Regions from separate parts of the Mesorhizobium humile genome, predicted to be linked through region 2. Evidence: predicted binding sites of a transcription regulator. Region 2 holds the regulator's gene; each other region holds the start of a gene.
What was found. Region 2 encodes LexA, which represses DNA repair genes until DNA is damaged. Its sites were predicted from a motif close to TGTTCNNNNTGTGTTCNG; they were not measured.
Positions count from the first base shown of each region.

Region 1: a site for LexA is predicted at 2,432-2,449, ahead of dinB (DNA polymerase IV). Genes of this name have one in related genera too.
Region 3: a site for LexA is predicted at 2,071-2,088, ahead of RFM52_RS03480 (ATP-dependent helicase). Genes of this name have one in related genera too.

Region 1 is NZ_JAVIIV010000004.1:310,670-314,838, reverse strand. It holds gene RFM52_RS09345 (TadE/TadG family type IV pilus assembly protein) at 1-412, shown strand, start outside; gene RFM52_RS09340 (hypothetical protein) at 439-675, opposite strand; gene RFM52_RS09335 (polymerase) at 705-995, opposite strand; gene RFM52_RS09330 (hypothetical protein) at 1,348-1,545, shown strand; gene RFM52_RS09325 (cupin domain-containing protein) at 1,810-2,190, shown strand; gene dinB (DNA polymerase IV) at 2,524-3,786, shown strand; gene RFM52_RS09315 (aldose 1-epimerase) at 3,896-4,169, opposite strand, start outside.
Region 2 is NZ_JAVIIV010000008.1:110,616-114,784, reverse strand. It holds gene RFM52_RS14470 (AMP-binding protein) at 1-345, shown strand, start outside; gene kynU (kynureninase) at 361-1,608, opposite strand; gene lexA (transcriptional repressor LexA) at 2,065-2,799, shown strand; gene RFM52_RS14455 (ComEC/Rec2 family competence protein) at 2,840-4,169, opposite strand, start outside.
Region 3 is NZ_JAVIIV010000002.1:120,629-124,797, forward strand. It holds gene RFM52_RS03480 (ATP-dependent helicase) at 1-2,030, opposite strand, end outside; gene RFM52_RS03485 (glucose/quinate/shikimate family membrane-bound PQQ-dependent dehydrogenase) at 2,222-4,169, shown strand, end outside.

The DNA of each region.
Region 1 (4,169 bases), on a different contig from region 2:
CATGCGCAACGTCACTATAAAACCAGGCGGCAACGGCAGCCTCAGCGGCCAGGGCGTGACGATCTTCCTGATGGAGAACTCGCAGCTCTACATCAACGCCAACGAACAGGTGAACCTGTCGCCGCCGACCAGCGGCCCCTACGCCGGCATCACCATCTACCAGGCGCATGGCAACACGCAGGCGCTGACGCTCAACGGCGGGTCCGGCTCGGTGGTGAGCGGTTTCATCTACGCTCCGGACGCCGCTATCGCCTATGCCGGAAATTCGGACATGAACGCCCAGGGCAGTTGCCTGCGGCTGGTCGGGGACACTGTCACAATGACGGGGAGCTCCGCCGTAAAGTCGGACTGCAGCGCCGAGCTCGGCAACCGCGCGGTGTATGCGGGACGGATGATCACCCTGGCGAAATGAGCGCCAATCTCCCCTTGAGGGAAGGATTACAGCTCGCCTACGATATCCGCGCCCGGCTGCTCGTCGAAGAGCACCGCGCAGCCGCGCTCGAGCGCGACCTGCGTCAAGGCGTTGGCCGCATCCCTATCCGACGAAACGAAATCGCCGGTCAGGACGCGCAATTCCTCGACGGCCTTCGACATAGGCACGAGACGTCCGGCGAAACGGTCGCTCGCGCATGCGTCGATGACGCACAGAAGATCGATGAGTTCGAAATTATGCATGGCGGCCTCCGCCAGCGCCATCCCTTCGCTCAATCAACGGTATGAGGCGCGGACTGGTTCCCTCGCCTGCCTTCGTCGAGTGGCCTGACGGGCGCGAGCTTGAGATCGAAGCGAGCAGGCAACCATGGCTCGACATAGGCCTTGCGCACCGATCCGGTGGCCATGGTGTCGATTGGGAGAAGGACCACCATCTGGGCATGGCGCTGTGGCCAGAGGGGCCTGCCGACCAGGAGGAAGACGCCGACGACAAATCCCGCCAAAAGCAGCGCGGCAAACAGGTTCGCGATCATGTTGCCGGGTAGCACGGCCAGCAGCTCCAAGACAGTTTCCAAAGGGAGAGGAGTGCCCGCCATATCGCAGGAATGGCGGGCACCCCGTCGTCGACCGCCGATGAAGGGACTTTGTCCGGCGGCTTGCTAGCCCAAATGAAATAATGCCCTTCTTGTTTCTAGAAAATCGGCGCCTCGGGCCTCTGCGTTCAATGAGTGAGACTTCAGTCCGAACACGGCCCTGGACCGTCGCCCGAGGGCCGGAACAATCGCTTCCCGGTGCCGTTGCCCGGCAATCGAAATCGGCGAAAGGAGAGGAAGTCATGGCCGACGGACCTACAGTTGTAAACACGGGCGGCGTGGCGGCGGCGGAACCGCGGTCGCAATCGTTCTCGCCATCATCGTGATCGTCGGGCTGCTGTTCTTCACCGGCATCATCAATGTCGGTGGCGGTGGCGGCGGATCGACCGATGTCAACGTCAAGATCGACACGCCCAAGATCGAGGCGCCAAAGGCCGGCACGCCGCCGGCGCCGACCAAGACGCCATCGACGGCACCCGCTGCTCCGGCGCCTGCCCCGGCTCCCGCGAGCGGCGGCTGACCCTGGCGAACGCAACCAGTTGTCAAAGGTGCCCTGGTTGTCGCGCTGTCGGCCCGCGTGTTCTTGGGAGGCGCGGGCTGCCCTTGGAGCGGTTCCGCCTCTGCAATGGCGTCGAGCCGCTCCAGGCGTTACTTGCCCTCGACCGCTTCAGCCCGCGCGGCAAGCTTCAGGCAATTATATTAGCAATCCCTCATAACGAGGCGTATGAATAAGCCAGCGGTCGCCGACGGTCGCGTCAGGCTCCGCTTCACATGGGAGGATGCCATGGCCGAAACTGCCGTGAAGGTGACGAAGCTCGAATCCAAATCGCACAACAATCCCGACGAGGTCCGCGCGCCCGCCAAGACGCGTGTCGAGATCGTCCGGCTGCCGGGCTATACGCTTGGGCGGATGAACATGCAGCCGGGCTGGAAATGGTCCGAATGCGTCAAGCCGGTGGTCAAGACCGATAGCTGCCAGGTCTCGCATGTCGGCTATGTCGTATCCGGCTCGATCACGGTGCGGATGACCGACGGCACGCAAAAGACCTTCGAGGCCGGCAGTTCCTACACCATCCCGCCCGGCCATGACGCCTGGGTGGAAGGCAACCAGCCGTTCCAGTGCATCGAGGTGCTGAGCGCCGAGCAATACGCCAAACCGGCATAAGCGCAAGCAATCGCCCCTCAGACCGGGGGCGCCAAAGCGGCAGAGGGGTCGCCCCGCGTGGAACGCCGTTCTTGGGCGTTGCAAAGCCGCCGCGCTTCACACGCGAGGCTCCCATGGCCGCTTGCGACCATGTCCCCTCAAGAGCGAGGCGTCGCGCACAACCGGCCGGCAAACGTCTCGGTTGTGCACGGTTGCAACTGTTCTGGTGTACAGCCCCGCCGACTTGACGAGAGACCGCTTTTGTTCTCTTTATGTTCCGATTAAAATCCCTTACGAAAGACGCAGCTAATGCTGCGCTGCCGCAATGCGGACCGGATGGAGATGGAGCGCGGGATGCTCGCCACAAACGCCGCTGCGGCCGCCACCATCCTGCATGCCGATCTCGACGCCTTCTACGCCTCGGTCGAGCAGCTGCTCGATCCGTCATTGCGCGGCAAGCCGATTGCAGTCGGCGGCGGCGTGGTGCTGGCGGCTTCCTATGAGGCCAAGGTCTTCGGCGTGCGCGGCGGCATGCCCGGCCGCAAAGCGCGCGAGCTCTGCCCGCAGCTCATCTTCGTCGGCGGTCATTTTTCCGAGTACCAGCGTCTCGGCGACGCCGCGATCGAGGTGCTCGGCGATTTCACGCCGCTGGTCGAGCGCATCTCGATCGACGAGGCTTTTGCCGACGTCGCCGGCTGCACGCATCTGTTCGGATCGCCGCAAGAGATCGCGCGAAAAATCCGCGACCGCGTGATGGCCGAGCTCGGCCTGCCGATCTCGATCGGCGTGGCGCGTACAAAACATCTGGCCAAGATCGCCTCGCAGGTGGCCAAGCCAGACGGGCTGGTGGTGGTCGAGCCCGGCACCGAGCTCGCCTTCCTGCACGACCTGCCCGTCACGCTGATGTGGGGCGTCGGCCCGGCGACCAAGGCCAGGCTCGCCGAGATCGGCGTCGAGACCATCGGGCAGTTGGCGCGCACGCACAGCGGCGCGCTGGAGCGGCTGATCGGCCACGCCGCCGGCCAGAAACTTGCCGCGCTTGCCTGGAACCGCGACCCGCGCAAACTCGAGACGCATCGGCGAGCACATTCCGCCGGCGCGCAATCGGCGTTGGGCAGGAAACCGGCGCTGCCGCGCGTCTTCGTGCCGACGCTGCTGCATCTGGCCGACCGCGTCGCCAGCCGGTTGCGCGCCAAGGACCGGCCCGGGCGCACAATCACGGTGCGCGTGCGCTTCGCCGACATGCGCGCGGTCAGCCGCTCGATCACGCTCGACCAGCCGATCCAGGCGACAGCGATGCTGGCCGAGATCGCCGAAGAACTGGTGCGCGGCGTGCTGGCCGCCCATCCAGGCGAGCGGGACATCTCGCTGCTCGCCATCTCCGTCTCGCATCTGGAGGAACATGCCGAATTGCAGCTCGAACTGCCACTCGGCCTGGCGGATGAGAAGCTCAGGCCCGGCAGCCGCAAGGGGCTGGCTCGCTTCGGAGCCGACCGCGCCATCGACAAGATACGCCAGCGTTTCGGCAAGGAGGCCGTCGGCTACGGCACGGTGGCGCTCGAAGGCGCGCGCTCAGTGCCGGACGGGTTCAGGGAGCTGGCGGAGAAGGAGTTGTAGAGGGGGCTGTTTCCGGCGTGTCCTCTTGCGACGTTGGAAATTGGCGAAGCCGACGCGACGTCCAATCTCCCCCGCAAGGGGGAGATCAGCAGTCCCAGCGGCGGCACGCTCAATCGGTCACCGTCCAGTCCAACCGCATCGTCGCGCTCATCGCTTGCCCGTGCTCCAGCACCGTCAGCCCTTCGCCGTGATGCGCACCGACGGGGTGAGAGACCGGTTCGAAGCAGAAGAAGCCGGCATCGGATGACGGCGAATAGAGGATATAGACATCGAGCGTTGGCGAGGCGGTGAGCGAAACGGAAATCCGCCCCGGTTGCACGATGGTCGCGTGTCCATCCCAGCCGGAGAAGCCGTTGTTCACCCAGCCCGCCGGCAAAAGCGAG
Region 2 (4,169 bases):
GGCTTCTTCCATTTCGCCGCCCGCTCCGATGACATGATCGTCAGCGCCGGCTACAACATTGCCGGGCCGGAAGTCGAGGCCGCGCTACTGTCGCATCCGGATGTCGCGGAATGCGCCGTCATCGGCGCCGAGGACGCCGAACGCGGCCAGATCGTCGAGGCGCATGTCGTGCTGGCGCCGGGCGCGGCGCCGGATGCCGCGACGGTCAAGCGTCTGCAGGATCACGTCAAGGCAACGATCGCGCCCTACAAATACCCGCGCTCGGTGAAGTTCATCGCCGCCTTGCCCAAGACCCAGACCGGCAAGATCCAGCGCTTCCGCCTGCGCGCCGAAAAGCCCCATTGAGCGAGAAAGCCCGATTCAGGTGACGGCCTCCTTGACCGCGAAGCGCGCTTCCCGCCAGACGCCGGTGCGCAGGATGTCTTCCAGCACTTCGACGGCCTCCCAGACATCCCGATAGCCGACATAGAGCGGTGTGAAGCCGAAGCGGATGGTGTATGGCGCGCGGAAATCGCCGATCACGCCGCGCTCGATCAGGGCGCGCATCACCTGGTAACCGTGCGGATGGGCGAACGACACCTGGCTGCCACGCTCGGCGCCATCGCGCGGGCTTTCCAGTTCGAGGCCGAAGGCGCCGCATCGGGCTTCGACAAGCCGGATGAACAAGTCCGTCAGGGCGATGCTTTTGTCGCGCACGGCATTCATGTCGACCTTGTCCCAGAGGTCCAGCGCGCCCTTCAGCGCCCGCATCGACAGCACCGGCTGTGTTCCGCACAGGAACCGGCGGATGCCCGTGCCGATGGCGTAGCCCTGCTCGAACGCGAAAGGCCGGGCGTGCCCCCACCAGCCGCTGAGCGGCTGGCGAATGTCGCCGTGGTGGCGATTCGCGGCATAGATGAAGGCGGGCGCGCCCGGGCCGCCATTGAGATACTTGTAGGTGCAGCCGACAGCGAAGTCGGCACTCGAACCATCAAGATCCACCGGCAACGCGCCTGCCGTATGGCAGAGGTCCCAGACGATCAGCGCGCCGGCTTCGTGGGCCTTGCGCGTCAAGGCCGCCATGTCGCGCAACCGGCCGGACTTGTAGTTGACGTGGTTGACCAGGATGACCGCGACTTGGCTGTTGATCAGTTCCTCGATCGTCGGGGCGTCGACACCTTCGAGCCGCAGCACCGTACCAGGACGCGTGGAGGCCACGCCCTCCGCCATGTAGAGATCGGTCGGAAAACTGTCGCCCTCGGCAACGATCACGGATCGGTCGGGCCGCATCGCCAGCGCCGCATGCAGGACCTTGTAGATGTTGATCGACGTCGTATCGCAAACGACGGTCTGTCCGGCCGCCGCGCCGATCAGTCGCCCGAGCCGGTCGCCCAGTTCGACAGGCATTTGGAACCAGCCCGCGGTATTCCAGGCGCGGATAAGATCATGCGCCCATTCGCGCGTTGCCGCTTTCTCGATCTCGTCGAAAACCTCGGAGGACGCCGCACCCAGCGAGTTGCCGTCGAGATAGATCACCCCTTCCGGCAGGATGAAGCGATCGCGCAGGGCGCGCAGCGGATCCGCGGCATCCATCGCCTCGACTTCAGCACGGCCAGGAATTCCCCTCATCGCGTTACCGCCTCCATCTCGACCCAGCGCCGCTCGCAAATCGCCAGACGGCCAACGGCGGTTGTCTCACCCCAGTCGGCGTCGGGGCAAGAACCTTTCGTCCTGTGTTAGATGGTCCATAGACCGCGAGAACAGAGAACCGGCAAATCGCCGAAGTTGGCATTTTGGGTTCGTTTCGTTCACGGTGCAGCATGCGCAAAGGGTGGTCCACGCGGTCCGACCCGCGCTTTCGTGATGGCGCTGCCTGCTGTTTCAACTTAGGCAGTGCTGCAAAATCGAGCGGAATCAATGCCACCGCCCTACTGGCGGCGGCTGGCGTCCTCGAATGCAACATTGTTTCGGCAGCCTTAAGAAATTCATTAAACTTTAAACGGTTGCGGAACACAACTGGAACAGATAGTGTTTGTTCTGGGTTTGTTTTTCCGATTCTGGTTTCAGAACCCGTGGGGGCCGCCAATGCTGACGCGCAAACAACATGAACTCCTGATGTTCATCCATGAACGCCTGAAGGAGAGCGGGATTCCTCCATCCTTCGACGAGATGAAGGAGGCGCTCGACCTTGCCTCGAAGTCCGGCATCCACCGGCTGATCACGGCGCTGGAAGAGCGCGGCTTCATTCGCCGGCTGCCGAACCGGGCGCGCGCCCTCGAAGTCTTGCGCCTGCCCGACTCGATCGCGCCTGGCCTGAATGCCGCGAAGAAGTTCTCGCCAAGCGTCATCCAGGGCGGCCAAGGCAATCTTAACCGCCAGGTCAAGCCGGCAGCGCCCTCGCGCACGCCGACACCCAGCAATGACGACGACGCTGTTTCGGCCGTATCCATTCCGGTGATGGGCCGCATTGCCGCCGGCGTGCCGATCGACGCCATCCAGCACCAGACGCACTCGATCTCGGTGCCGCCGGACATGATCATGGGCGGCGAGCACTATGCGCTGGAGGTCAAGGGCGACTCGATGATTGAGGCCGGTATCTTCGACGGCGACACCGTCATCATCCGCAACGCCAATACGGCAAGCCCGGGCGAGATCGTGGTGGCGCTGGTCGACGACGAGGAAGCGACCTTGAAGCGGTTTCGCCGCAAGGGTGCCTCGATCGCGCTCGAGGCCGCCAACCCGGCCTATGAGACCCGTATCTTCGGACCGGATCGGGTCAAGGTTCAGGGCAAGCTCGTCGGACTTATCCGTCGCTACTGAGCAGAACCGCGCGGCGGTCTTCGCCGGGAATGCGTGACATCTATTCTGTCGGCTGCGGCGCGGCCGCCGGCTTTTCCGGTCGTTGATAGGGCGGCAGCCCCCTCGCCTCGCGTGTGTATTTCCGCTGCTCGTGCCAGGGACGATATGGCTCGTCGACCGCGTAGCGAACGGTTGGCCGGGCGGTCGCCGATTGCGGATCGAAGAAGATGGCGGCGCTGCCGTCGCGCGCCAGCTGCCGCTTGGTGACGACGAGCACGCGCGGATCGCGGCATGGGTTGTAGGCCGTTGCATCGTTGATGACGATGAGATCTGCGAACCCGCAGGCCGGTCGGGCGCTGCCGCGGTTCTCGGCAAGCGCGACGATGGCGCCGGAAGGATGCCGGCCGATGCAGAGGTCTCCGGTGCAGTAGAAGGGCGAGCCAGGCGGCAGGTCGACGGGATCGGCGATGTCGAGGGCGTCCTTGGCGAACGTCTCCGGCGGCACGATATCCTCGGCTTTCAGCGCTCGTTTCCAGTTGTCGGTGGTGAACTCGTTGGAGCGCGCGCGGTTGATCGCAAGCTCGCCGCCTCCGATCGGCATCGCCACCAGATGCGCGTCCTCCGAGACAAGCACATCCGGCGTGCGGACATGGGGAATGGCCAGCAGCGCCGCGAGCGCGAAGGGTACCGCGGCAAGCCTGAGCCACGTGGTCGCCATCGTTGCGATGACCAGCGCGACCGTCGCCAGCAGCACCGACTGGATCGAGATCAGCCCGACGGCGTCGACCGGTGAGCGCTCGGATATCCACGCCGAAATGGCGATCATCGCCGTCAGGCCCTTGCCCATGACAAAGAGGAAGGGACCGTCGAAGCCGAAGGGCATGGCGAGCGCGCTCAACACGGCGAACGGCATGACGATCAGCGAAACGATCGGCATGACCGCCAGATTGGCCAGCAGGCTGAGCGGCGACACGCGCTGAAAATGCCAGATCGCAAACAGCAACGTCGCGCTGCCTGCGATGAGCGACGTTATGGCGGCGCCGCCCACGCCAACCGCCAGTTTTTGCGATACGAACCCGAGAAACGAACGCCTTGCCGGCGGCGCTGTCGTTTTGCCGGCGCGATAGTCGGCAAAGCCGGCATAGGCGCCGACAAGCGCAGCGGTGGCGGCGAAAGACATCTGGAAGCTCGGGCCGACCACTTCGTGCGGCGAGACCAGGATGACGGCGATGGCAGAGATCGCCAGGTTGCGCATGGTCAGCGCCGCGCGGTCGAAAAGCACGGCGACCAGCATCACGGCCAGCATGATGAAGCTTCGCTCGGCCGCGACCACGATGCCGGAGATCACGAGGTAGGCGGCAATCGAGGCCAGCGCGATTGCAGCGGCATAT
Region 3 (4,169 bases), on a different contig from region 2:
GTCAGGCCGACATAGGCCAAGCGCCGCTCTTCCTCCAGGCCGGAGCGGCCGCCTTCATCCAGCGCGCGCTGATGCGGGAAGAGGCCTTCCTCCCAGCCAGGCAGGAACACGGTCTCGAATTCGAGACCCTTGGCCGAATGCAGCGTCATGATGCTGACGGCGTCCTGGTCGGCATTCTGCTCGGCGTCCATGACCAGCGCGACATGCTCGAGGAAGGAGCGCAGCGATTCATACTCCTCCATGGAGCGGATCAGCTCCTTGAGGTTTTCCAGCCGTCCGGGCGAATCCGCCGAACGGTCGTTCTTCCACATGTCGGTGTAGCCGCTCTCCTCCAGGATGGTCTCGGCGAGCTCGGTGTGCGGGGTGGTTTCCAGCGCCTTCTGCCAGCGCTCGAAATTGGCCGCGACCTCGCGCAGCGCCGCGCGCGGCTTCGGCTTCAGCTCGTCGCTTTCGGCAAGCGTCGCGGCCGCTTCCAGCATCGGGACGCGCATGGCACGCGCCGTGTCGTGGATCTGGCGGATGGTGGCTTCGCCGAGCCCGCGCTTCGGGGTGTTGACGATGCGCTCGAAGGCGAGGTCGTCACCGCCATTGGCAACAACGCGGAAGAAGGCGAGCGCGTCGCGGATTTCCAGCCGCTCGTAGAAGCGCGGGCCGCCGATGACGCGGTAGTTCAAGCCCAGCGTGATGAAGCGGTCTTCGAAGGCGCGCATCTGGAAGGACGCGCGCACCAGGATCGCCATGTCGTTAAGCCGGTGCTTCTGGCGCTGATAGGCCTCGATGGTATCGCCGACGGCTCGGGCTTCTTCCTCGGAGTCCCAAGCGGCATGGACATGCACCTTGTCGTCCTCGGGGTCGTCGCGGTCAGTGAACAGCGTCTTGCCGAAGCGGCCCTCATTGTGGGCGATGAGGTGAGAAGCGGCGCCCAGGATATGCGCGGTGGAACGGTAGTTACGCTCCAGCCGGATGATGGTGGCGCCCGGGAAATCCTTGTCGAAGCGCAGGATGTTGTCGACCTCGGCGCCGCGCCAGCCATAGATCGACTGGTCGTCGTCGCCGACGCAGCAAATGTTGACTTTGTTCTCGCTCACGGCCGCGCGCTCGCTCCGCTCGCTGGCCTCCGCGGGGGCGGCCTGACCGGCCGACGCCCGGTCGGGCTTGCGGCCTTCGGCCGATGCACCGCGCCCGCCGTTGGGCCGTTGCGCCAATAGGCGCAGCCACATGTATTGCGCGGTGTTAGTGTCCTGGTACTCGTCGACCAGTATGTATTTGAACTTGCGGTGATATTCCTTCAGCACGTCCGGATAAGCGCGGAAGATGCGGATCGGGTGATAGAGCAGGTCGCCGAAATCGCAGGAGTTCAACGTCTGCAGCCGCTCCTGATAGGCCTTGTAGAGCTGGCGGCCCTTGCCGTTGCCGAAGCTGCGCGCATCGCCTTCGGCAATCTCGTCGGGGCCGAGGCCCTTGTTCTTCCAGTTGTCGAGCATCTGGGCGAAGGTCTTGGCCGGCCAGCGCTTGTCGTCCAGCCCTTCGGCCTGGATGAGCTGCTTGATCAGCCGCACGACGTCGTCGGTGTCGAGGATGGTGAAACCCGATTTCAGCCCGGCAAGCTCGGCGTGGCGGCGCAGCAGCTTCACGCCGATCGAGTGGAAGGTGCCGAGCCAGGGCATGCCTTCGACATCGCCTTCGCCGATCAGATGGCCGATGCGCTGCTTCATTTCGCGCGCCGCCTTGTTGGTGAAGGTAACGGCGAGAATCTCCCACGGTCTTGCCCTGCCGGTCGCAAGGATGTGGGCGATGCGCGTGGTGAGCACCCGCGTCTTGCCCGTGCCCGCGCCGGCCAACACCAGAACCGGGCCCTCGGTCGTCTCGACCGCGAGCCGCTGCTCGGGGTTCAGGCCCTTCAGATAATCGGGCGCGCCGTTCTGGCCGCTGCGGGCGGCCATGGCGCGCGCGGCTATGCCGGATGGTGCCGCCGCCGGCCGCGCATTCGGTTCATCGAAAAAAGGCATGTCCTCGGAAAAGCCCGACATCGCTCCCGAATGTAGTGATTCGGCAGCGAAAGACCAGAACTGTCTACGTTTTGTTCTAGTTTCGCGTGTCTGGCCCCAACTTGACAGCCGGAGCGGGTGAGGGAAAGCTGCCGGCAGGGCAGGGACGGCTCGCCGTCGCCTGAAAGCCGCCTCTTCGTTTGAAAGCGCGCAACAGTCGAAGGAGCACCGTCTTGGCTGTCACCATCACGTCCCTCGTCCTCTTCCTCATCGGTCTCGTTCTCGGCGGCGGCGGCATCTGGCTCGCGGTGCTGGGCGGCAGCTGGTACTACCTGATCGCCGGCCTGGTCTTCCTGATCACCGCCTGGCTGTTGCTGCGACGCAGGTCGACGTCGCTCTGGCTCTACGCGCTGTTCGTGCTCGCCACCTTGTGCTGGGCGGTCTGGGAAATCGGCTTCGACTGGTGGCAGCTCGGTCCGCGCGGCGGCGTCATCGTGCTTATCGCCTTGTGGCTTTTGACGCCATGGGCAAGGCGCGGCTTGCTGGGGCCGGACGCGCGGGCGCCGCTGATCCTGGCCGTGCTCGCCTCGCTCGCGGTCGCCGGCTATTCGATGACCGTCGACCCTCACGACATCGGCGGCACGCTGGGCACCGAGAAGGTGGCGACGGCGGCCAATCTCGGCGGCGACATGCCGGCCGGCGAATGGCATTTCTACGGCCGCACGCCCTTTGGCCAGCGCTATTCACCGCTCGACCAGATCACGCCCGACAATGTCGCCAAATTGCAGCCGGCCTGGACCTATCGCACCGGCGACGTCAAAGGCCCCGACGACATCGGCGAGACGACCTATCAGGTGACACCGCTAAAAGTCGGCGATGCGCTCTACATCTGCACGCCGCATAATTTCGCTATCGCCATCGATGCCGCGAGCGGCCAGGAGAAATGGCGCTACGACCCGAAGGTCAAGCTCGACCCCAACCGCCAGCACCAGACCTGCCGCGGTGTTTCCTATTATGCCGACGCCAAGATCGCCGCCGGCCAGCCTTGCGCGCAGCGCGTCTACCTGCCGACGTCGGACGCCCGGCTGATCGCGCTCGACGCCGCGAACGGGCAGGTGTGTGCGTCCTTCGCCGAGGGCGGCACGCTGAACCTGATGGCCAACATGCCCTATCCGAAGTCGGGCTATTACTATTCGACATCGGCGCCGCTGATCGTCGGCGGCAAGATCATCGTCGGCGGCGCGGTCAACGACAATTACTCGACCGAGGAGCCGTCCGGCGTCATCCGCGCCTTCGATGTCGACACCGGCGCGCTGCTGTGGAACTGGGATTCCGGCAATCCGGATGTGACGACGCCGTTGCCCGCCGGGCAGACCTACACCCACAACTCGCCCAACATGTGGTCGACGGCGAGCGCCGACGAGAAGCTGGGGCTGCTTTATCTGCCGCTCGGCAACCAGACGCCGGACCAGCTCGGCATGGGCCGCAGCGCCAATGTCGAGAAGTTCTCCTCCTCGATCACCGCGCTCGACCTCAACACCGGACAATTGCGCTGGGTGAGGCAGACCGTGCATCACGATCTGTGGGACATGGACGTGCCGGCGCAGCCGACGCTGGTCGACATCACCACGGCGAACGGAGTCGTGCCGGCACTGGTCGGACCGACCAAGCAGGGCGATCTCTACGTGCTCGACCGGCGCACCGGCGAGCCGATCATCCCGGTGAAGGAAGTGCCCGCACCCGGCGGCGCGATCGAGGGCGATCATGCCTCGCCGACGCAGCCGGCCTCGGACCTGTCCTTCAATCCGAAGCCGCTGACCGGCGCCGACATGTGGGGCATCACCATGTTCGACCAGCTGGCGTGCCGGATCGAATTGAAGAAGCTGCACTATGAGGGACGCTACACGCCGCCCTCGCTGCAGGGCTCGCTGATCTATCCCGGCAATTTCGGCGTCTTCAACTGGGGCGGCGTCGCGGTCGATCCGGTGCGGCAGGTGATGTTCGGCATGCCGACCTATCTCGCCTTCACCTCGAAGCTCATCCCGCGCGCGGACGTGCCGGCGCCGGGCGACAACACCAAGGGCAGCGAGCAGGGGCTGAACCGCAACGAAGGCGCGCCTTACGCGGTGGTGATGGGACCGTTCCTGTCGCCGCTCGGCGTTCCCTGCCAGGCGCCGCCCT